4 regions of the Pantoea rwandensis genome follow, and region 3 is predicted to be linked to each of the others. Evidence: predicted binding sites of a transcription regulator. Region 3 holds the regulator's gene; each other region holds the start of a gene.
What was found. Region 3 encodes LexA, which represses DNA repair genes until DNA is damaged. Its sites were predicted from a motif close to TNCTGTATGTACATACAGNA; they were not measured.

Region 1 (6,121 bases), 1.2 Mb from region 3:
ATTTATGCAGCGCCGAAATCAGGTCGTAGAAACGATCGCCTTTGTTATCAAACCGCGCCGCCCTTTCTCCTGAGACTTCATTCAGCAACTGTGGCGTCAGCTCACGCTTTCCTTGCGCATTGCTCTCTGCCATATCCGCCATCATTTCCAGCGTATTCAGCGCACGACGCGCATCCCCGTTAACCAACTCAGCAATCATACGCCGGGTGTTGTCCGGCAGCAGAATGTCGCTATTACCGTACCCTCGCGCACTGTCCTCCATCGCCTGGGTGAGCACCTGTTCAATATCTTCAGTGGTGAGCGATTTCAGCAGATAGACGCGAGCACGCGATAGCAGTGCCGAGTTGAGTTCAAAAGATGGATTTTCGGTGGTCGCACCGATAAAGGTAATGGTGCCATCTTCAATATGGGGCAGGAATGCATCCTGCTGGCTTTTATTGAAACGATGAACCTCATCCACAAACAGGATGGTACGGCGGCCCAGTTGACGATTCTGCCGGGCGCGCTCGATGGCTTCACGAATCTCTTTCACGCCGGATGTCACGGCAGAAATTCGCTCAACATCCGCCTTGCCATAGTGCGCAATAATCTCTGCCAGCGTTGTTTTCCCTGTTCCTGGCGGCCCCCACAAAATCATTGAGTGCAGATGCCCGGCTTCAATCGCGCGCGGCAGCGGTTTACCCGCCGCCAGCAGATGCTGTTGCCCGATATACTGCTGCAATGTGGCTGGCCGCATACGCGCGGCCAGCGGCTGGAACTCATTTGAAGAGGCGAAATCCAGGGACAGGTTACTCACCGCGACCTCACTGACGTTGATCGTCCACCGTTACCCCTTTTGGCGGTGTAAAGGTGAACTTATCTGGGCTAATCGCACCGTTTTTCTGGCTCTTCAGCTGATAATCACTGTGTTGACCATCTTGCTCAATCGCACTGAATTTGTTGATGGTTCCGGATGCAGAAACATTGATGGTGAATTGCTTCAGGTTGCCATCGCTGCTTTTTGGCGTCAGCTCGAAATTATCACCCTGCTGCTTGATGTTGTACTGCTGCCAGTCGCTTGGCTGATTACGGGCAATCAGCATAAACGGCGTATTGCTGGTGGCGTTCTGCAGCAGGCTAACGCTGGCTTGCTCAACAAACGGATTATAGAACCACAGGTTTTTGCCATCGGAGATAATCACGCTTTCGTCTGGCGCGGTCATATGCCAGTTGAATAAACTTGGGCGTTTAACCCACAGTTCACCTTCACCATCCTGCACATTCGCACCGCTGCCATCTGTCACTTTCTGGCTAAAGCTGGCATGGAAGCTGTTCACTTTGTTCAGACGCTGCTGCAAATCGCTCGACGCATCCGCCAATACCGACGAAGAAACAAAACCGGCCAGCAGGCCGCAGGCAATAACGCGTAATTTCATCTGATTCGATTCCTTATTCATGGTTTCCCGACACTTACTGCATTAAACGTAGTTGCCGCTCTGTCTGTTCGACAGAAGAAAAAGCCGAAAGCTCCCATCGATATGGGGATCGTTCTGCAGATAAACAACGGGCCAGTGTTAACTGGCCCAGAAGTAAGTCATGGCGTGCGCTAGATTACATCTCGTGCGGCGGCGGTGATAGCACCTCGCGGTTACCATTATGGCCCGGTTCAGAAACAATACCCTGCGCTTCCATCTGTTCAATGATGCGCGCTGCACGGTTGTAACCAATACGGAACTGGCGCTGAACACCGGAGATAGAGGCGCGACGTTTCTCGACCACAAATGAGACCGCCTGATCGAATAGCGGATCAAGCTCTTCATCACCATCAAGACCGCCCGCTGCACTCTCGCTCTCTTCACCCGCGGTAATGCTGTCGATGTATTGCGGACGTCCACGCGCTTTCCAGTCCTGCACTACCGCATGCACTTCCTGATCGCGCACGAAGGCACCATGGACACGCACCGGCATTGAGGAGTTAGGCGGCATGTAAAGCATATCACCCATCCCCAACAGTGATTCCGCGCCGCCTTGATCAAGAATGGTACGTGAGTCAATTTTACTGGACACCGTAAAGGCGATGCGCGTTGGGATGTTGGCTTTGATCAAGCCGGTAATCACATCTACCGACGGACGCTGCGTTGCCAGCACCAGGTGAATACCCGCCGCACGCGCTTTCTGTGCCAGGCGAGCAATCAACTCTTCAACTTTCTTGCCCACCGCCATCATCAGGTCAGCGAATTCATCCACCAACACTACGATGTACGGCAGTTTTTCCAGCACAGGCGGCGTGGTCTCCATACTGTCACCCGGCTTCCAGAACGGATCTGGAATTGGGCGCCCCATGGCAGCAGCCTGCTCAATTTTCTCGTTGTAACCGGCAAGGTTACGCACGCCCAGAGCAGACATCAGCTTGTAGCGGCGTTCCATCTCACCCACACTCCAGCGCAGCGCGTTCGCCGCATCTTTCATGTCGGTGACCACCTCAGTCAGCAAATGCGGAATGCCTTCGTAGACGGAGAGCTCCAGCATTTTCGGGTCGATCATGATAAAGCGCACTTCTTCTGGTGTGGCTTTATACAGCATGCTGATGATCATGGTGTTCACACCAACCGACTTACCGGAACCGGTCGTACCAGCAACCAGCAGGTGCGGCATCTTCGCCAGATCGGCCACCACCGGTTGACCCGAGATATCTTTACCCAGCACCACCGACAGCGGTGACGGGTTATCGCGGAACTTGTCACAATCCAGCACTTCGCGCAGATAGACGGTTTGCCTATGTTTGTTCGGTAATTCCAGGCCGACATAAGGTTTGCCAGGAATCACTTCAACCACACGCACCGCGACAGCTGAAAGCGAACGAGCCAAATCGCGCGACAGGTTAGAAATACGCGCAGCTTTCACGCCAGGAGCAAGATCCAGCTCAAAGCGGGTGATCACCGGACCTGGTGAAATACCGACGACTTCGGCTTTCACACGATAATCGGCCAGACGCGCTTCAACCAATCGTGCTGTCTGCTCAAGCGCGAACATATCCACCGGCTCTTCTTCCGAAGGCGGAGAGGTCAGCAAATCAAGCGTCGGCAGCGGCGTAGAAGGCTTTTCCAACGGACGTTCATGACGAACCAGGAATGGATGGAACAGGCTATCTTGCGCAGGGGCGGCCGGTTGAGGCGCTTCTGCTGGCGCAGCATAGCTTTCGGTCTCGGATGACGACCATGGGCTATTGTGCTCATTCAGCGATGGCATGGCTTCTGGCTGCGGTGCGGCAGGTTGTTGCCACTGCGCAGGTGCTTTGGATTGTGGTGCGGCAGGTTGTTGCCACTGCGCAGGCGCTTCGGATTGTGGTGCAGCAGGTTGTTGCCACTGCGCAGGCGCTTCCGGCTCAGGCGTTGCAGCGATGGTAAACAATGGCTCGCTTGGGCCGTCATCGACCAAATCTTTCATTGGCGAAAAATCAAAGGCTGATGAAGTATCAAGGTTAAATACAGGGCCTTCATTGGTTTCAGATTGCTGATAGCGTTGTTGCTGCTGAGCTGCAAACTGATTGGCCAACTGCGCCTGATGTAAAGCCTCTTCATCTTCTTCGACTTGATGCTGTCCGCTTTCTGCATAACGCTGCTGTTGCTGAGATGCAAACGCTTCGCGCAGGTGTGCTTCCTGCAAGGCGGTATCCTCTTCATGATCCTGTGAGGGTTCATGATAGGTCGCTGTCATTTCAGGCAACAGCTGCTCGGCTTCTTCGCGCGCTTTGTCTTCTGCCATACGCTGTGACGGCAACTTAATGCCGTAAGAAGCCAGTTCACGACGTGTTGGCAGTTTAATTTTGTTCGGACGCGGCAATTCAGGGCCAATACCCTGCTTCACCTGCGGATTGTAATCACGCTCCGGCACCACATCGAAGGCTGGTGTATACGCAGAAGCCGTTTTCGCAGCAGCTGCCCCCACTGCTGCGGCTGCCGCAGTGTTCAGAGAAGCAGATGATTGAGCGGCATCCTGCCAGTTCCCCATGCGTGGCCCTTCATCGTCATCAACGGGTGAAAACGCTGAGGGTGCCGGTTCGCCCGGAACTTCAAAGCGATACAGCGGCGGTGCGGGTTGAATAACCGGTTCAGGCGCAGGCGGTACCGCAACAGGTGCTACTGCCGCAGGCACCTCAGGGGTATGAGCAACAGGTGCCGCTTCGGCGGGTGCATTGACCACGGGTGACGGCACAACGGGCGCCTGGTGTGCAGCTTCGGCGGTCACCGCAATGGCCGCGGCTGTCGCGGCACTGGCTTTGGCTAGCAGAGGATCATCCGGCAGCTGTTCGGCGATAGGCTCAGCCACCTTACGCGGTTTAGCCAGCAGAACGTCATCATCGTCATCATGCGATTGCGCAGCACGCAGTGAAGGCGCAGCATGTTCGGCATGCTCTTCCTCTTCTTCGTACTCCTCTTCTTCCTGCCAGGGTTCGTCATGACGAGAGCGGTTGCTGGCGAAGGTCAGTACGCCCATCACCACGCTCCCGATTTTTTCGGCGATGGTTAGCCACGACCAGCCCGTGTATAAGGTTATGCCTGCCGCCCACACGCAGATCAGCGTCAAAGTGCCGCCGGCAGAACTAAACCAGGGCGCCATCGCATTACTGACGAGGCTGCCAATTACACCGCCCGAAGCAAAGTACCAGATGTCATCAACGTTCAGCGCAGCTAAACCACAAGTGGTCACCACCAGCGCCAGCACGCCAATCAGGCGTAAGCCCACCGCAAAGTAATCGATGTAATCCTGGCGATCGCGCTGACGGAATGTAATCCAGCACAAACCAATGATGACCGGAGGAATGGCATACGCCATCACGCCGAAAATGAATAAGAGCGTATCCGCCAGCCATGCGCCGACACTACCGCCCAAATTATGGATCGGTTCATGCCAGGCGGTCTGCGACCAGCTTGGATCGGAAGGATTGAAGCTAACCAGCGACACCATCAAATAGATGGCGAACAGGGCCACAAGGATGAGCAACGCTTCCAGCAGCCTGCGTCCACTGCTCAGCGGTTGTAACGAAACGTCTTTATCTTCTGTATATTCCTGGCTCAAGAGAACTCTCCAGGTGCCTGTAAATTAAGAAGGCAACAGCGCCGGGCAAGCCCGACGCTGGTCCTGTATGAATTCACAGGAGTGTACCGAATTCCTGCAAGTTTTGCACCTGCCCTGCATTACCGGGTTTTGATCACCAGACGATTGCTCTGTTTGACCTCTTCCATCACCACGTAAGTACGGGTGTCGTTTACGCCCGGCAGGCGCAGCAAGGTTTCACCCAAAAGCTTACGGTAGGCGGACATGTCCGGTACACGGGTTTTCAACAGGTAGTCAAAGTCACCGGAAACGAGGTGACACTCTTGAGTTTCCTCAAGTTTTTGCACAGCGGCGTTAAATTGTTCAAACACATCTGGCGCACCACGATTCAGAGTAATCTCAACAAATACCAGCAGTGAAGCATCCAGATAATGTGGGTTCAGTTGTGCGGTGTAACCCAAAATGAAGCCCTGACGTTCCAGGCGACGCACACGCTCAAGACACGGCGTAGGTGATAAGCCAACACGTTTTGAAAGCTCAACATTAGAAATACGGCCGTCTTTCTGTAATTCATTCAGAATGTTTCTGTCGATACGGTCCAGATCTTTTCCGGGGCGTTTCTTATTGTCTACCATTATTATTGTCTCTCTTAATTCCTTCCCTTTACCTGCCACACCCTGAAAACGCTCATTGTTCAGGGCCTTACTGAAGTGAAGACGATAAGTCTGTGCAGTAACGCTTCCATCCGTATGACGTATGTTGTCTGTCCACATCATGCGTCATTACCAATGTCAGACTGAGTTTATCCGGCAAAAACGTGCAAAACAGAAATGAAATTCTGTTTTGAACCGCTAAATATTCTCCGCTTCTGGTAATGTTTTCGCAAAACAGCAGGCGATTGTCAAAGTAAAACATCCAAATTCAGTACAAGATGCCAGATAGAGTTCTGGGTTGCTGTTTTTAAATGAGAATTTTTATGCTGCTGCACCAGAATTTGCCGAGCATTGCCCCCTTTTGGCGCAATCGACGTGCAGAATTTGCACTCATCGACTACGCCGCTTACAGCGATTGTTATCAAAATTGC
Region 2 (6,121 bases), 670 kb from region 3:
TGTCGTTAACCAAACATGGCCGTCGCATGTACGCGCTGGGGGGCAATCCAGAAGCCGCACGCCTTTCCGGCATTCGCACCACGCGCTATCGCGTTTTGGCCTATGTACTCGCATCCCTGCTGGCCGGGCTGGGCGGTATTTTGCTGGCATCACGTATTGGTTCTTCCCAGGTGAATGCCGGCAGCGGTTATTTGATGGATGCCGTTGCCGCGGCATGGATCGGCTTCTCGCTGGCCGGTTCCGGCAAACCTAACGCGCTCGGTACGCTGGTGGGCGCGGTGATTCTTGGTGTGTTGCAGAACGGGCTGGTGATGTTGTCCGTGCCTTATTACGCCATGGACATTATCAAAGGCCTGGTGCTGGCTCTGGCCCTGGCGATTACCTATATTCAGCGCCGCTAAGGCGCGTTTACTGAGAAAGAGATCCTAATGAAAAAAATGACCCTTTCGCTGCTGGCATTAAGCCTGCTGAATGCCAGCGCTGCCTTTGCCGATACGGTTACCCCGGTCCCTGCTGCGATTGCGAATCACGAAGGCCCGGTGCGCATCGCCATCATCCGTAACCTGGGCTCAGACGATAACACCACGCAGTTTATTGCCGGTGCCATTCAGCAAGGTCGTCAACTGGGCTTTAAAGTCAGTACTTTCCTGAGTAATGGCGATGATGCGCGTTTCCAGGACTTCGTTAATCAGGCGATCAGCCAGAAATACGATGGCATCATTCTCTCTCACGGCAAAGAACCCTACTCCACCGCGCTGGTGCAACACATTGTCGATGCAGGTATCAAACTGTCCGTCTTTGATACCCCGGTGAATACGCCGATCAATGGCGTGACCGTCACTGCGCAAGATGATGCCTCACTGGCGCAGGCGTCACTGGGTCAGCTGATCAGTGATTTCCATGGTAAAGCCAACATCATCAAACTGTGGGTCGCAGGCTTCCCGCCGCAGGAACGTCGCCAGGTGGTGTATGAGAAATTGCTGAAAGAGAATCCAGGCATTCATCAGCTGGAATCCATTGGCGCAGTTTCTACCGATGTACAGGGCGACACCGCCAACAAAGTGGGTGCGATCCTGGCAAAATATCCAAAAGGCAAAATAGATGCGATTTGGGCATCGTGGGACGCATTCAGTCAGGGTGCTTACAAAGCGCTGCAGGAGAATGGTCGTACTGAAATCAAAATCTACAGTATTGACGTATCCAACCAGGACTTGCAGTTGATGCATGAGAAGAACAGTCCATGGGTGCAGACGGTCGCGGTCGATCCAAAAACCATCGGTGCGGTCAATATGCGCTTAGTAGCCAATAAAATCGCGGGTGAAGCCACTCCGGCAAGCTACGAGTTTAAAGCGTCTTCCATTTCGCAGCAGTTGCTGAACAGCCAACAAGGGGCGATTAACGTGGCAACCCTGAACAAGATCATTCCGGGCTGGGGTGTGAACAACGATTTTGTTGCGCCGTGGTTTGCCACACTGGAAGCGAAGTACGCTAAGAAGTGATTTAGTGGCTGAATATGGCGGCGCTTAAGCCGGCATGCTGGTTAACTAAGACCATACTCAAGGAGAGCTGCCGTTTTAAATGGCAGCTTTTTTTATGCGTATCAGAAATGGCCTGTGCGGCGGTCGGGCTGACCTATCGCTGCTAACCAGCATCACGCTGATGAGATCGCCGTTTTTACCAACCCAACACCAACTGCCGCTCCAATTGCGGATCCACCAGCGTCACATGCAATCCCACCAAGCGCACGCCGCGTCCGGCACGCCGTTCATCCCATGCCTGCCGCGCCACCGCGATCATGTCATCCTTGTTCAGCACCGGCCAGACATGCTCCTGCGTGGTCTGCTGGAAATCATTAAATTTGAGCTTCACGCCCTGACGCGCAATTTGCTTGTCGGGCCGGATATTTGTCAGGCGTCGATCCAGCTCAGCATAGAGATAGTCAATGATGGCCAGACATTGCTCCCAGTTGTGGATGTCTTCCATCAGCGTGCGTTCGACACCGAGCGATTTGCGTTCGCGCTCCACCACCACATCGCGCTCATCAATGCCGTTGCTGCGCTCCCAGAGCACGCGGCCGAATTTACCAAATCTCTTCAGCAGCAAGGCGAGATCGGCTCTCTGCACATCGGCGCAGGTTCGCAGTCCCATCTCTTCCAGTTTTTTGGTCGCCACTTTTCCTACGCCTGGAATTTTGCTCAACGGCAGCGTCAGTAAAAAATCCGGCATCACTTGCGGTGTAATGACGTATTGCCCGTTGGGCTTATTCAAATCGGAGGCGATCTTGGCGAGGAATTTGATCGGCGCAATGCCCGCCGAGGCGGTTAAACCGGTTTCGCGCAGGATATCGGCACGTATCGCCTGCGCCATTAGCGTCGCTGAGCCCTGACAATGCTCGCTATCGGTGACATCAAGATACGCTTCATCCAGTGATAAGGGCTCAATCAATGGGGTGTAGCGTGCGAAAATATCGCGGATCTGGCGTGACGCCTCTTTGTAGGCATCGAAGCGTCCAGGCAGTAATTTCAGATGCGGGCAGAGCTTGAGCGCCATTGCCGTCGGCATTGCGCTGCGCACGCCATATTTGCGCGCGGGATAGTTGGCGGTACTGATAACGCCACGCTGCACCCGGCTGCCGCCAATGGCGATTGGGATATCCGTTAATGAAGGATCGTCGCGCATTTCAACGGCCGCGAAAAAGCAGTCCATATCGACATGAATGATTTTGCGCATACGCCCTCCGAATACTGGATAAGTATACAGCAGGAAAAAACTTCGGCAATATTTGTTGAGCGACGAATTAAAGTTTACAAAATTCTGGTCGTAATCCCCTTAGGATTGCACCATTTTCTCGGAGACTGTCTTGATTAAACCTCAGACAATGTTAATGTTGCGCTGCGGTAGCGGATATTTCCGATAATGCAATACCAAGACGCTCAGCGTCATCGTCTCTCTTCACTTCAAGGTACACACAGAATGGGCAGAATCGCATTGTGGCTTGCGATGATTCTTATGCCAGTCCTTAGCTGGGCCATTTCGCCAGAGCCAACGCAACTGTCGGCACCGGTGAGCAAAGAGTTAAAGAAACAATTACTTGGCACCCCTGTTTTTATTCAGATCTTCAAGGAAGAGCGTACGCTGGAACTGTACGGCAAAATCGGTAATGAATATCGTCTGCTGGACAGCTATCGCATTTGTAATTTCTCTGGCGGTTTAGGGCCTAAGCGTCGTCAGGGCGATTTTAAAAGTCCGGAAGGGTTTTATAACGTTAAGCTGAACCAGTTAAAACCGGACAGCCGTTTCTACCGCGCGATTAATACCGGCTTCCCGAATCAATACGATCGTGATAAAGGCTATGACGGTAACTATTTGATGATTCACGGTGATTGCGTCTCAATTGGCTGTTACGCCATGACCAACGCATCAATGGATGAGATCTTTACCTACGTCAACGCTGCGCTGCGCAACGGTCAGCAGGATGTACAGATCAATATCTATCCGTTCCATATGACCGATAGCAACATGCAGCGTCATCGCTACTCAACGTACATCAACTTCTGGCGTGAACTGCAGCCAGGTTATGCGTACTTTGAGAAGTACCACATACCGCCAACGGTTAACGTGACGACGACGGGTCAATATGCGGTGAACAGCACGCCGGTGATTGCTACACCGGATGCTGCCTCGAAGTCATTCCTGGCGCTCACCCAGGCAAAATAATGCCCACTCGCCTGGCACTATCCGGTGCCAGGTTTCATTTCCTGTCAGCGGCTGTGTCGCAATCACCGTCACAACGTCCTTCGGCGTTGTTTGCTGCATAAAATCAATTTCTACATCCTGATCGAGCAACTTGGCTTTGCCAAATGGCGCACGCCGAGTGATCCAATACAGATTGGTCGAGCAGAACGCCATCAGATAACGACCGTCCGACAGCAGCATGTTAAACACGCCCTTCTCACGCATGTCAGCCGCCAGCTCAGCAATGTAGCGAAATACCGCCGGCCAGTTGCCCGGAGTGCGCGGATAACGCTCAGACAGCTTATGCAGGATCCAGCAAAACGCTTTCTCACTGTCCGTTTCGCCAACGGGTCGGAAAGTCCCGGTCTCCAGCTGTTTGTAGCCTTTCAGCTGCCCGTTGTGCGCGTAGGTCCAGTTACGTCCCCACAGCTCGCGGGTAAACGGATGGGTGTTTTCCAGCGACACTTCACCACGATTCGCCTGGCGGATATGAGCGACCACGGAATGTGATTTGATCGGGTATTCCTGCACCAGGCGGGCGATCGGTGAGTTAAAGCTGGGCTGAGGATCTTTAAATGTGCGGCACCCTTTTCCTTCATAGAAAGTGATGCCCCAGCCATCTTTATGTGGCCCGGTTCCGCCGCCACGCTGCACCAGACCGGTAAAACTGAAACAGATGTCCGTGGGGACATTGGCGCTCATCCCGAGCAATTCGCACATAGCAACCGCCTTAAGTCAGCACTCCCGCGTGAGCAGGAGTGACGCGTCATTACTTAACCATCTCTTTTTCGATCAGCAGCATCAGGATATGAATCACTTTAATGTGAATCTCCTGAATGCGGTCAGCGTAGCCAAAATGCGGTACGCGAATTTCGATATCCGCTGTGCCTGCCATTTTGCCGCCATCTTTACCGGTCAGGGTAATCACTTTCATCCCTTTCGCGCGTGCCGCTTCGACCGCTTTGATGATGTTCGCCGAGTTGCCTGAAGTGGACAGGCCCAGCAGCACATCACCTTCACGGCCTACGGCTTCGATATAGCGCGAGAACACATGGTCATAACCAAAATCGTTGCTGACGCAGGAAAGGTGGCTTACATCAGAGATGGCAATCGCCGGGTAGCCAGGACGATTTTCACGGTAGCGCCCCGTCAGCTCTTCAGCAAAGTGCATCGCATCACAGTGAGAACCACCGTTGCCACAGGAAAGCACTTTGCCCCCGGCTTTGAAGCTGTCTGCCAGCAAGACTGCCGCGCGCTGAATCGCGTGAATGTTCGCTTCGTCACTCAGGAACTTATTAAGCGTATCGGCTGCTTCATTAAGTTCTGAGCGAATAATGTCCTGATACATAGGGATGTCCTTTAGAGGAAAGATTTACCCTGCAAGTTTAACGGAATGGGACAAAGCCGCAAAGCGCCTGCATCGGGGAAAAATGCTCAGGCTTTGCCGTTCCTGCTCTGTTGGTCTCCAGAGAGTGCGATTTTGTGAGTTCCGTTGTAATTGCGATGTAAACAGATTGCTAAAAAGCAGCCACTGCTCTAAACCTTACCTTATAACAGGTCAGACCTCTTACAACTTACGGAGCGGTTCATTATGTTGCTTGCCTCGATTGTCGCGACGCTGATTGTCATTAGCGCCCTCTTCTACCATCAAGTTTCGCTGCGGCTCAGCAGCGTAGTCCTGTTGCTATGGACTGCCGGGCTGGCTGCTGCAGGCCTGTGGACGCCGTGGCTGCTGCTGCCACTGGCGATTATCCTGCTGCCCTTCAACCTGCCTGCCATGCGTCGCAGTATGTTCTCCAAACCTGCGCTGCACAGCTTCCAGAAAGTGATGCCGCCGATGTCGCGTACGGAAAAGGAAGCGATTGATGCCGGTACGACCTGGTGGGAAGGCGATCTGTTTCGTGGCAAGCCAGACTGGCAGAAACTGCACAACTATCCGCAGCCACGTCTGACGGAAGAGGAACAAGCCTTCCTCGAGGGGCCGGTCGAAGAAGCCTGTCGTATGGCGAATGATTTCCAGATCACTCACGAACTGGCCGATCTTCCGCCGGAACTGTGGGCGTATCTCAAGCAGCATCGCTTCTTCGCCATGATCATTAAGAAAGAGTATGGCGGCCTCGAATTCTCTGCCTATGCTCAGGCGCGCGTCTTGCAAAAACTGGCGGGCGTTTCCGGTATCCTGGCGATCACCGTGGGTGTACCTAATTCACTCGGCCCAGGCGAGCTGTTGCAGCATTACGGCACCGATGAGCAGAAAGATCACTATTTACCGCGTCTGGCACGCGGCGATGAAATTCCGTGTTTCGCGCTGACCAGCCCGGAAGCGGGTTCTGACGCGGGTGCCATTCCGGATACTGGCGTGGTGTGCATGGGCGAATGGCAAGGT
Region 3 (6,121 bases):
TAATTCTGGTGGTCACGCTGTGGTTAGCCAATAGCAATCGCTTAAAGCGCGAATAATCCCCCTTCTGTCGGGTGTGGCACAACCAGCAGTGCCACGCCCGATTCTCTGCGTTAAACTAGGGCAACTTTTTCTCCGGAGATGTCCTGATGTCGCATCACGCGCTGCGCCAGTTACTCGCACTGCATTGGCTGCCAGCCACTTCCCCCTTGCTTTCCCCCCCTCTGCTTGACTGGTTGCTGGAGGAAGACTCCATGACGCGTCGTTTCGAGCAGCATTGCCAGCAGGTGACGGTGGAACTGATCCGCGAAAGCTTTATTACCGCTGACGAGATGGCGCCAGAAGCGGAATTCCTGCCCGCCGATGAGCGCTTTTGGTTACGTGAAATTGTGCTGTGTGGCGATGGCGAACCCTGGCTGATTGGGCGAACCGTGGTGCCAGAAAGCACGTTGAACGGCCCGGAGCAGATGCTGCAAAATCTTGGCACCCGTCCGTTGGGGCGCTATCTTTTCGCCTCCTCGACGCTGAGCCGCGATTTTATCGATCCCGGCCAGGTGGATGATCTGTGGGGACGCCGCTCGCGCCTGCGTTTATCAGGCAAACCGCTGCTGCTAACTGAACTGTTTTTACCAGCGTCGCCGTTGTACCGCGCGCTGAATCAAGGATAAAGGATTGTGGAAAAAACCTTAACCATGACCAAATGGCAGGCTTATCGGCGCCTGATGCGCATCGATAAACCGATTGGCACGCTGTTGCTGCTGTGGCCCACAATGTGGGCACTGTGGTTATCAGGCATGGCGGTGCCGCCTTTGTCTGTGCTGGTGGTATTTGTGCTCGGCGTCATTGTGATGCGTGCCGCGGGCTGCGTGATCAATGATTATGCGGACCGTAAGGTGGATGGTCATGTCAAACGGACCGCATCGCGTCCGCTGGCGAGCGGCGTGGTGACGGAGAAAGAGGCCAAAATCCTGTTTGTCGTGCTGGGGTTGCTGGCATTTGCGCTCGTGCTGACCATGAACCGTATGACGATTTTGCTGTCATTTGGTGGCCTGGCACTGGCATGGGTCTATCCGTTTATGAAGCGCTACACCCATTTACCCCAGGTGGTATTGGGAGCGGCATTCGGCTGGGCGATTCCAATGGGTTGGGCGGCAGTTAGTGAGTCCTTACCTCTTGTTTGCTGGCTGGTGTTCTTCGCGAATATCTGCTGGACGGTGGCTTACGACACGCAATACGCGATGGTTGATCGTGATGACGACCTGAAGATTGGCGTGAAATCCACGGCGATTCTGTTCGGTCGTTTCGATAAGTTGATCATCGGCTTATTGCAGTTGGCCACGCTGGGGCTAATGGCGCTGGTGGGATTGATGTTGCATCTGAACGGTGCGTTTTACTGGTCACTGCTGGTGGCGGGCGGCTTCTTTGTGTATCAACAAAAGCTGATTGCTCAACGTGAACGCGATCCTTGCTTCCAGGCCTTTCTGAATAATAACTATGTTGGGCTGGTGCTGTTTATCGGCGTACTTCTCAATACTCAGCCATTTATTGACCTGTTTTAAGTGGTTAATGCCATAAAAAAGGCGACCCGTTGAGGGTCGCCTTTCTGTTTTTGATGCCCGACGTTATTCGTGGGCTACAGCGCTTTCAATAGTCAAACGGACATCACCGGTCACCAGCTCTGCCAGCATCTGCCACATAATGTGGGTGCGTTCCGCATCGGCATCGCCTGAATCACTGATGTAGCCTTCATCACGCAGTGACAGCACCAGCGCGGTAAATACCGCTTTGTCGAAGAACTCTGGCGCATTAATGCCATGCAACACAGACAAACGCTGCGCCAGCGTGCGGCTCTCTTTCTCCAGCGTGCCGCGGTTAATCGTCGGCTTGGCACTCAGAATGGCGAAGGTGATGGCAAAACGCTGCAACGTTTCACGGATACCGGCAGCCAGCAATTGCAGCGAGCGGTGACGCACTGGATTCATGCGTAACTGCCCATCATGCTCGGTAATCAGGCCTTGTCGTGCCATCTCAGCACAGAGGGCATTCAGCACGCCTGGCAGCTCGGCGTTATCCCAGCGCAGGAACAGCTCACTCTTCAGCATCGGGTAAACCAGACTCACCTGACGCAGCAGCTCCGCCTCACTGATCTCACGATGCTGCTGCACAATAGCGGCAATCAGCGATGGCATGACCAGCATGTGGTGGATGTTGTTGCGGTAGTAGGTCATCAGGACGGCCTGCTCGCGCGGCAGAATGATGATATCGCCAATGTTGTCTTGTTCCGTCTCGAACTTGTTCATGCCCATGGCGTGATCAAGCAGCGCTTCAGCACTCATCTCCGGCACAGTCGCTTCCGGCGAATAAGGCACGTTACGCAGCAGCTGGGTATAGCATTCCAGTTGCTCAATCAACTGCTCACGCGTCAGAGAACGCTGACGAGAAGCCAGCAACGCGGTGACGCACAGGTTCATGGCGTTGGCTGCACCGGCTTCGTTAATGCGCACCATCAGACGTGCCGCAATATCATTCACGGTCGGCGTCATCCATGCCGGACGCTGCGGTTCAATCGGATCGATCGCATCACGCCATTCCGGCACGTTTTTGTTCAGATAGTTCATCAACGGCAGGGGTTCGCCGAAGTTAACGTAGCCCTGGCCAAGATTGCGCAGTTTACGTAACCCGCGCACCATCTGCAGGAAACTCTCTTTCTCTTTGGCCGCGCCACGTAACTCTTTGGCGTAAGTACCCACTTCCATGACGTGTTCATAGCCGATGTAGATCGGAACAAACGTAATCGGACGGCTACCGCCGCGCAACATGGCTTGCAACGTCATCGACAGCGTGCCGGTTTTAGGATCCAGCAGTCGGCCCGTGCGTGAGCGCCCGCCTTCAACGAAATACTCGACTGAATATCCGCGGCTGAACAACTCGCCCAGGTATTCACGGAACACCGTGGAATAGAGTTTGTTGCCCTTGAAGGTACGACGGATAAAGAAAGCGCCCAGGCGACGGAAAATCGGACCCGCTGGCCAGAAGTTCAGGTTGATGCCGGCCGCGATGTGTGGCGGCACCAGGCCCTGATGGTAGAGCACGTAAGAGAGCAGTAAATAGTCCATGTGACTGCGATGGCAGGGCACATACACAATTTCGTGGCCATCTTGCGCCAGCTGACGCACACGCTCGCCACCGTTGACGTTGATGCCCTGATAAAGACGGCTCCACAGCCAGCCCATCACGCGGTCTGTGACGCGAATGGCCTCATACGAGAAGTTCGCTGCGACCTCTTCCATCATCTCAACGGCATTCTGCTGGGCTTTCTCGTGCGAGATTTTTTTGCTGCGCGCTTCATCTTCAACCGCTTTTTCAATCGCTTTGGATTGCAGCAGCTTATTGAACAGATCCTGACGTGCGGGCAGACGTGGCCCGACTGCAGCCAGACGCTGACGCGCGAAGTGAATGCGTGCCACGCGTGCCAGCTTCTGGGCAATCGACTTATCGGTGCCGTGCTCTGTCGCCATCTGGCGCAGGGAAACGGTTGGCGAGAAGCGCACAAAGCTGTCACGTCCGTGCCACAAAATGGCGAAGAATTTCTCTACACCATTAAGGATGCGCAGATGCGGCGTATCTTCACCCTGGATTTCACGTCCTGGCGCACGACCAAACATGACCGCAACCGGTAACATCTGGACGTCGAGATTCGGATTACTGCGGTGCAAATCGAGGTAGTCGTGGAATAGCTTCACCGACTCAGGATTGGCAACGAAATAGGGGAATACGCGTGGGCCATCGTGAATAAACACGTGACGCGGCAATAGCGTGCCGTCGATCTCCAGCGGAGCCAGCGGATCGGGCAGATCATGTTTCAGGCACTGCGCCCGGAGAGTGAGCAGGTCAGCCTTTGAATCATAAGGCAAAACATACATCACTGGACGCGTCGGATCGATCCCGTGTTCTGAGACAGGATCGGTCGGAATGACCTTACTCTTTACCAAAAAAGAGAGTGGTAAATTCAATAGTTTGTAATAAAGTTTACGCCAACCTGACATAGACAACTTAAAGCCTCTTGTTAGCAAAGCGCGGCAAGCATACCAGAAAGTGCAACGAAGATCTGTGGCTTACACGACCTCAAACAGCCCACATATTGACGCCAAATCACATCAAGGGTTCCAAAGCATGGCAAATAACGTCACCGGTATTCAAAGAATAGTGAATGCAGCCGGTTATTCCTGGCAGGGCTTGCGCGCCGCCTGGCAACATGAAGCCGCATTTCGTCAGGAAGCCATTGCCGCACTGGTGGCGATTGTGGTGGCCTGCTGGCTGGATGTTGATGCGATTTCCCGTGTGCTGATGATTGGCTCCGTGGTGCTGGTGATCATCGTTGAAATCCTGAATAGCGCCATCGAAGCGGTGGTGGACCGCATTGGGCAAGAGCGCCATCCTTTAGCCGGACGAGCAAAAGATATGGGCTCAGCGGCGGTATTGCTGGCTATCTTACTGGCTCTGTTTGTCTGGATCGCGCTGCTCTGGTCGCATTTGCGATAGGTATTCCAGAATCTTCAAACCGCTGATTTTTCCCTCTGTTTTGGTTTTCATTTCGCCAATACCTGTATATACTCACAGCGACTGTATAAACAACCAGGGGGCGGGATGAAAGCGTTAACCACCAGGCAGCAACAGGTCTATGATCTGATTCGCGACCACATTAACCAGACCGGCATGCCGCCAACGCGTGCGGAAATTGCTGCGCAACTGGGTTTTCGCTCGCCCAATGCTGCGGAAGAACACCTGAAAGCACTGGCGCGTAAAGGCGTCATCGAGATTGTATCCGGCGCATCTCGCGGCATCCGCCTGCTAATGGAAGAAGAAGTCTCCGAAGGGTTACCGCTGATCGGTCGCGTGGCCGCCGGTGAGCCGCTGCTGGCGCAAGAGCACATCGAAGCGCACTATCAGGTTGATGCCAATCTGTTTAAACCTACCGCTGATTTCCTGCTGCGCGTGAGTGGTATGTCGATGAAAGACATCGGGATTATGGATGGCGACTTGCTTGCAGTGCATAAAACTCAGGAAGTCCGTAATGGTCAGGTTGTGGTGGCGCGTATTGATGATGAAGTGACCGTCAAGCGCTGGAAAAAGCAGGGTGCCATTGTGCATTTGCTGCCAGAAAACACCGAATTCCAGCCAATTGTAGTCGATACCCGTGAGCAGGCTCTGACCGTTGAAGGTCTGGCTGTGGGTATCGTACGTAACGGCGAATGGCTTTAATCTCTCGTTGAATTCCCCCGCTGCGGTTGGTCACTGTACTGACCGCAGTCTGATACACTGATTTTCCTCCTCAGGCTGATTGCCGGTTAATGGTCCGATTGGCCAGCGCAACAATGGAACGGGCGAATGCGGCTGTTTTCCTCTTCAGATAAAGCATTGTGGCGGCTGGCGCTGCCGATGATTCTCTCCAATATTACCGTTCCGCTGCTCGGTGTCGTCGATACGGCAGTGATTGGCCATCTCGATAGTCCCATTTACCTCGGTGGCGTGGCGGTAGGTGCAACGGCGACCAGTTTCATCTTTATGTTGCTGCTGTTCCTGCGCATGAGCACCACGGGTTTGACTGCGCAGGCGTTTGGCGCGAACGATAAAACCGCCCTGGCGCGGGCGTTGACGCAACCTCTGTTGATCGCTCTGGTGGCGGGCGTGCTGTTTTTATTACTGCGCGCGCCCTTCAGTTTGGTCGCAGCCTCATTAATGGGCGGCAGCCCGGAAGTGCAGCACCAGGCACAAATTTTTATCAACATTCGCTGGCTTAGCGCACCGGCGACCTTAGCCAATCTGGTGATTTTAGGCTGGTTGCTCGGCGTGCAATATGCGCGAGCGCCGATGGTGCTGCTCATTGTCGGTAACCTGGTGAATATCCTGCTCGATCTCCTGTTTGTGCTGAAGCTTCACTGGGGCGTTGCGGGTGCGGCGGCGGCAACGGCGGTGGCAGAGTACGTCACGCTGGGAGTGGGGTTATGGATGGTGGTACGTGTGCTTAAGTTGCGTGGCATTTCTTTCAATCTGCTAAAACAGAGTTGGCGTGGTGATGCGGCACGCCTGTTCCGGCTCAACCGCGACATCATGCTGCGTTCGC
Region 4 (6,121 bases), 1.5 Mb from region 3:
AGCAACCGCAGTTTGGCCTCGATTACGATAACAACATCACCACCTCGCCCCAGCCCAACAGTTGGCTACGCCGCTGGTCGGTGTTCTTTGCTGAACAGCGTATTGGCTGGCAACTACAGCTGGCCGCTGAGAAAGGGGTGCAATACGGCAATACCGAACTGATCGTCGATTGCGTGCAACGCGCGCTGGCCAATCATCATCCTCAGCCTTCTCTATTACACGGCGATTTGTGGCCTGCTAACTGCGCGGATAGCAGCAGTGGGCCATGGCTGTTTGACCCCGCCTGCTATTGGGGCGATCGGGAGTGCGATCTCGCGATGTTGAATTACTACGTCGAATTGCCACGCCAGATTTACGAGGGATATCACTCGGTGTGGCCGCTGGCAGAAGGGTTTTCGCAACGACAGCCTGTGTACCAGCTCTACTATTTGCTCAACCGCGCCAACGTGTTTGCCGGTAACTGGACAAACGCCGCACAATTCGCGATTGACCAGTTGTTAAATGAAGATGCATTGGGACAACGTCAGGCCAGGCCGGCCTGACGCCTTACAGCATGCCCAGTAATTTCAGGACAAAATAACCCGCAATAGCAATCACGATTGGCAGGATATAGAGCGAGAAAACTTGCAGCAAAATAGTATGTCGCGGGACATGGATCTTCTCTTCCAGCTGCGCACGTGTGCGTCCTTCTGCTCCTTTGGCTTGTTCAAGAATCAACTGATCCTCAATACCTTCCTTGATGTGACGCGACTGACGCCACATGCGCGCGCCTGACGCCTGCAGCGCAATGCCGACGAAAATCAGGATGTAGATGATCCAGAAGCCAATATTGGCACCACCATTAAACTCCGGTACCGGTGAATTTTGCCAAAACAGGTTCAAAAACGGCGTGTTGAACTTGATCATGTCGACCATCACATGGACAAAATCGAGCATCACGGCATCAATGCCCGGCTGCTTTTCACTGTGTTTAAACATGAAACCGAGAATTGAAATAATGGTGGATAGCAGCGCCGGAATAAAAATTACCCAGCCAGCCACTCGCTTAAGGATGGCGATGCGGCCAGCCTGTTGGTAAGTCATGGTGTCTCCCTTCACATACAGTAGTTTTGCCCTAAGTCTACCTGCACTGCGGCTTTTTTTCCTGAAAAATGCGTAACCTGCCGTGAGTCGGATTTACCGGCTGCACATGGTAAGGTAGGGCAAATTTCAAACGGAGCTGTTGTATGTCTTATCGTCACCCGGTGTTGGCCGCTATTTTTGATATGGACGGATTGCTGATCGATTCTGAACCCCTGTGGGATCAGGCGGAACTGGATGTGTTTGCCAGTTTGGGGGTGGATATTACCCGCCGCCATGAACTGCCCGATACGCTGGGTTTGCGCATCGATCAAACCGTCCGTATGTGGTTTGAAGCCCTGCCGTGGAACGGCCCGGATCAGGCGGAAGTCACGCAACGTATCATTGCCCGCGCACTGGCATTGGTTGAGGAGACGCGTCCATTACTTCCCGGCGTTGAACAGGCATTGCAACTTTGCCAGCAGCAGGGATTGAAGATCGCCCTCGCCTCAGCGTCACCGCTGTTTATGCTGGAGCGCGTGCTGGAGATGTTCGACCTGCGCAAATACTTCGACGCCATTGCTTCAGCCGAAGCCCTGCCTTACAGCAAACCTCATCCACAGGTCTATCTGGATGCGGCGGCGAAGTTGGCGGTGGATCCGCTGAACTGTGTGACGCTGGAAGATTCGTTTAATGGCATGATCGCCACCAAAGCCGCGCGCATGCGTTCGATTGTGGTGCCTGCAGCCGAGTACGCGGATGATGCGCGTTGGGCGCTGGCCAATGTGAAGCTGGCGAATTTGACCGAGCTAAAAGCTGAGCATCTGTTCAATTAATTCTGATACGCCTGTGTCGGGCCAGGACGCAGCCCATCCACTCTCGTTGCCCACCTGTGGGCAACGCTTTCCATTGTTCCTCTGAATACTCACTACGGCAATAACCGCGCGTATTTGATCGCTCACACAAATAAATAAAACAACGTTTCATTTTTATTGAATTCACATCCCATCCTGCCTAAGATGCCCAAAGACCCACTTCGGGACACTTCCTTTAACTTTGAGAGGTCTGAGATGGACGTTCGTCAAAGCATTCATACTGAGCATGCAAAAAATCTGGACACCGCCGGATTACGTCGCGAATTTTTAATCGAGAAAATTTTTGCGGCCGACAATTACACCCTCACTTACAGCCACATTGATCGCATCATCATTGGGGGTGTTATGCCAATCCAGCAGTCGGTGACGATCGGCGAGGAAGTCGGCAAACAGCTGGGCGTCAGCTATTTTCTCGAACGCCGCGAACTGGGCGTGATCAACATTGGCGGACCGGGCTTGATTGACGTCGATGGCAAAACCTGGGAGGTCGGCCATCAGGAGGCGCTGTATGTTGGCCAGGGTGCCAAAAGCGTGGTTTTCCGCAGCAGCAACGCCAACCTTCCAGCGAAGTTTTACTACAACAGCGCACCCGCACATACCCGTTTTCCGGATAAAAAGATCACCCTGCAGGATGCAGTCAAAGCCACGTTAGGCGATGCTGCGACCTCAAACCGTCGCACCATTAATAAATTTATCGTGCCGGATGTGTTACCTACCTGCCAACTCACCATGGGACTCACGCGTCTTGATGACGGCAATCTGTGGAACACCATGCCGTGCCACACCCATGAACGTCGTATGGAAGTGTACTTTTACTTTGATATGGCAGATGATAGCGCCGTTTTCCACATGATGGGTCAGCCGCAGGAAACGCGACATTTACTGGTACACAACGAGCAGGCGGTGATTTCACCGAGCTGGTCAATCCATGCCGGTGTGGGCACACAGCGCTATACCTTTATCTGGGGCATGGTGGGCGAAAACCAGGTGTTCGATGACATGGATCACGTCAGCATCAGCGCGCTGCGCTAACAGGAGCGAAAGATGATCCTTAACGCATTTAATCTTGAAGGCAAAATCGCGCTGGTCACCGGCTGTAATACCGGTTTAGGTCAGGGGATGGCCTTAGGGTTGGCGCAAGCCGGCTGTGACATCATCGGCGTTAACCGTGCCGGTCCTGCCGATACCCAGGCTAAAGTTGAAGCCCTGGGCCGCCGCTTTTGGTCGATTCAGGCCGATTTGACTCAGCCGAAAGGGGTGCCGCAGATTGTTGAGCAAGCCGTGGCTCAGGCAGGACGTATCGATATTCTGGTGAATAACGCGGGCATCATCCGCCGTGAAGATGCGCTCAACTTCAGCGAGCAGGACTGGGACGATGTGATGAACATCAACAGCAAAAGCCTGTTCTTCCTGTCTCAGCAGGTGGCGCGTCAGTTTATCGCTCAGGGCAACGGCGGCAAAATTATTAATATCGCCTCAATGCTCTCCTTTCAGGGCGGCATCCGCGTGCCCTCTTACACGGCGTCAAAAAGCGCGGTGATGGGTTTAACGCGGCTGATGGCCAATGAGTGGGCGAAACACGGCATTAACGTGAATGCCATCGCTCCTGGCTACATGGCGACCAATAACACCGAACAACTGCGTAATGATGAGTCGCGCAATGAAGAGATCCTTGGGCGCATCCCTGCCGGACGCTGGGGTGTTCCGGATGACATGATGGGTCCGATCGTGTTTCTGGCTTCTGACGCTGCAGATTATGTGCACGGCTACACGCTGGCCGTTGATGGTGGATGGTTAGCACGCTAACCTGTTCTTTTCCCGCGTCATTATGACGCGGGAAAGCGAAAAATATTAACGCTTCGTTACAGCGTCACCGTTCTATTTCACTGGATAAATCCCTATACTGGATGCATCGACAGTTTTTGCAGCCAGGTTTCACCATGACGGCCGAAGGCCATATCATTTTTGCCATTGCCAGCGCGATTTTTGCTAAGCGTGCGGAGCTGACGCCAGTCATGGCCAGCGCCGACTGGTGGCATCTCGTGCCTGCTGCACTTCTGACCTGTCTGCTACCTGATATTGACCATCCTAAATCCGTGTTAGGCCAGCGCCTTAAATGGATCTCGCAACCTATCGCTCGCGCCTTTGGTCATCGTGGATTTACCCACAGTTTGCTGGCGGTGGCGGTCAGCCTGTGGCTATTCCAGATTAACGTCCCGGCGGACTGGTTCCTGCCTGCCGATGTCTTACAGGGGATGACGCTGGGCTATCTCAGTCACATCGTCGCCGACATGTTGACCCCCGCAGGCGTCCCCTTGCTGTGGCCGTGCCGCTGGCGTTTCCGTTTGCCGCTGCTCAACAGCCAAAAAGGTAATCAGCTGGAGCGCGCACTTTGCCTCGCATTGGTCGGATATGCACTGTGGTTTCCCGCTGGCATGCCCTCTTTTGGTGCCAACGGTTGGCCCGAGCAACTGTTTAATACGCTGCAAAATGGTGTCGGTCGGCTGGTTAATGGTCAAAACGGTCAATAATCAGGCAAATCAATCAATAAAGTTATAACCCATTCCTTTTGAGTATAAGCCTGCACTTTCCTGAACTGGTAACATTCCTGACATTCCCTGACGGGAACTTACTGTTTTCCGTGCCAGCCAAACGTGCTGCGCGGCACACCTCTGGAGTCGAGTATGGATTTTCCCCTCATTATTAATATCATCGCCTTTGTTGCGTTGCTGATTCTGTTGAATCGCATTGGCAACCAAAGCTGGAGCTTGTCGAAACGCGTGCTGACTGGCTTAGTGATTGGCGTGCTGTTCGGTCTGGCGCTGCAAACCATTTATGGCGAAAACAGCCCGGTGGTTAAGGATTCAATCAGCTGGTTCAACATTGTCGGCAACGGTTATGTCCAGTTGCTGCAGATGATTGTGATGCCGCTGGTGTTTGCGTCGATCCTGAGCGCTGTCGCGCGCCTGCATAATGCCTCTTCACTCGGCAAGATCAGCGTGCTGACCATTGGCGTATTGCTGTTCACCACCGCGATTTCCGCGCTGGTGGGTGTGATGGTCACCGGGCTGTTTGGCCTGAGCGCAGAAGGCCTGGTGCAGGGTGCTCAGGAAACCGCACGTTTGAGCGCGATCCAGAGCAACTATGTAGGCAAGGTCGCAGATCTCAGTACGCCGCAGCTGCTGCTCTCCTTTATCCCGAAAAATCCGTTTGCCGATATGGCGGGCGCTAACCCAACCTCGATCATCAGCGTGGTGATCTTCGCTGCCTTCCTCGGCGTGGCGGCATTGCAGCTGCTGAAGGATGACAAAGTCAAAGGCGAGCGCGTACTGGTGGCAATTGATACGCTGCAGTCCTGGGTGATGAAACTGGTGCGTTTGATCATGAAGCTGACGCCGTACGGTGTGCTGGCGCTGATGACCAAAGTGGTGGCGGGCTCTAACCTGCAGGATATCATCAAGCTGGGCGGTTTTGTGGTGGCCTCTTATCTCGGTCTGGCGATCATGTTTGGCGTGCACGCCCTGCTGCTGTCCGTGAACGGCATCAACCCGATGCGCTTCTTCCGCAAAGTATGGCCGGTGATCACCTTCGCTTTCACCAGCCGTTCCAGTGCGGCCAGCATTCCGCTGAACGTGGAAACGCAGACGCGCCGTCTTGGTGTGCCGGAATCGATTGCCAGCTTCTCGGCTTCCTTTGGTGCCACCATTGGTCAGAACGGTTGCGCCGGTTTGTACCCGACCATGCTGGCGGTGATGGTTGCACCAACGGTCGGCATTAACCCGTTTGATCCGATGTGGATTGCGACACTGGTCGGTATCGTTACGCTGAGCTCGGCCGGTGTTGCCGGTGTTGGCGGCGGTGCCACTTTCGCTGCGCTGATTGTGCTGCCAGCGATGGGCTTGCCAGTCACACTGGTTGCCCTGCTGATTTCCATCGAGCCGCTGATCGATATGGGCCGTACCGCATTGAACGTCAATGGTTCGATGACAGCAGGTTCACTCACCAGTCGCTGGCTCGGTTTGACCGATAAAAAAGTGCTGGAAAGCGACGAGCACGCTGAACTGGCGCATCGCTAATTCCGACGCAACAGAACAACGGCAGGCCTCATCGCCTGCCGTTTTTTTATGGCTGTAACTCCGCAATTCCCCCCGATCGTGGCGCTAGCGTCAGGAAAGCGTTAAGCATGG

Region 1: the regulator LexA is predicted to act here: its motif matches at 5,120-5,139, upstream of LH22_RS15185 (DNA translocase FtsK 4TM domain-containing protein).
Region 2: the regulator LexA is predicted to act here: its motif matches at 2,743-2,762, upstream of dinB (DNA polymerase IV).
Region 4: the regulator LexA is predicted to act here: its motif matches at 3,836-3,855, upstream of LH22_RS13625 (metal-dependent hydrolase).

What each region holds. Positions count from the first base shown of each region.
Region 1 is NZ_CP009454.1:3,319,713-3,325,833, forward strand. Features, by position in the region: gene LH22_RS15175 (replication-associated recombination protein A) at 1-796, opposite strand, end outside; gene lolA (outer membrane lipoprotein chaperone LolA) at 804-1,415, opposite strand; gene LH22_RS15185 (DNA translocase FtsK 4TM domain-containing protein) at 1,591-5,058, opposite strand; gene lrp (leucine-responsive transcriptional regulator Lrp) at 5,178-5,672, opposite strand.
Region 2 is NZ_CP009454.1:3,823,205-3,829,325, forward strand. Features, by position in the region: gene LH22_RS17575 (ABC transporter permease) at 1-401, shown strand, start outside; gene LH22_RS17580 (sugar ABC transporter substrate-binding protein) at 429-1,499, shown strand; gene dinB (DNA polymerase IV) at 1,675-2,730, opposite strand; gene dpaA (peptidoglycan meso-diaminopimelic acid protein amidase) at 2,974-3,717, shown strand; gene LH22_RS17595 (class II glutamine amidotransferase) at 3,688-4,455, opposite strand; gene lpcA (D-sedoheptulose 7-phosphate isomerase) at 4,505-5,083, opposite strand; gene fadE (acyl-CoA dehydrogenase FadE) at 5,327-6,121, shown strand, end outside.
Region 3 is NZ_CP009454.1:162,816-168,936, reverse strand. Features, by position in the region: gene psiE (phosphate-starvation-inducible protein PsiE) at 1-56, shown strand, start outside; gene ubiC (chorismate lyase) at 147-665, shown strand; gene ubiA (4-hydroxybenzoate octaprenyltransferase) at 690-1,556, shown strand; gene plsB (glycerol-3-phosphate 1-O-acyltransferase PlsB) at 1,620-4,043, opposite strand; gene LH22_RS00730 (diacylglycerol kinase) at 4,171-4,539, shown strand; gene lexA (transcriptional repressor LexA) at 4,645-5,259, shown strand; gene dinF (MATE family efflux transporter DinF) at 5,386-6,121, shown strand, end outside.
Region 4 is NZ_CP009454.1:2,988,187-2,994,307, forward strand. Features, by position in the region: gene LH22_RS13600 (fructosamine kinase family protein) at 1-542, shown strand, start outside; gene LH22_RS13605 (YniB family protein) at 547-1,083, opposite strand; gene hxpB (hexitol phosphatase HxpB) at 1,227-1,895, shown strand; gene kduI (5-dehydro-4-deoxy-D-glucuronate isomerase) at 2,130-2,966, shown strand; gene kduD (2-dehydro-3-deoxy-D-gluconate 5-dehydrogenase KduD) at 2,979-3,740, shown strand; gene LH22_RS13625 (metal-dependent hydrolase) at 3,875-4,465, shown strand; gene LH22_RS13630 (L-cystine transporter) at 4,619-6,010, shown strand.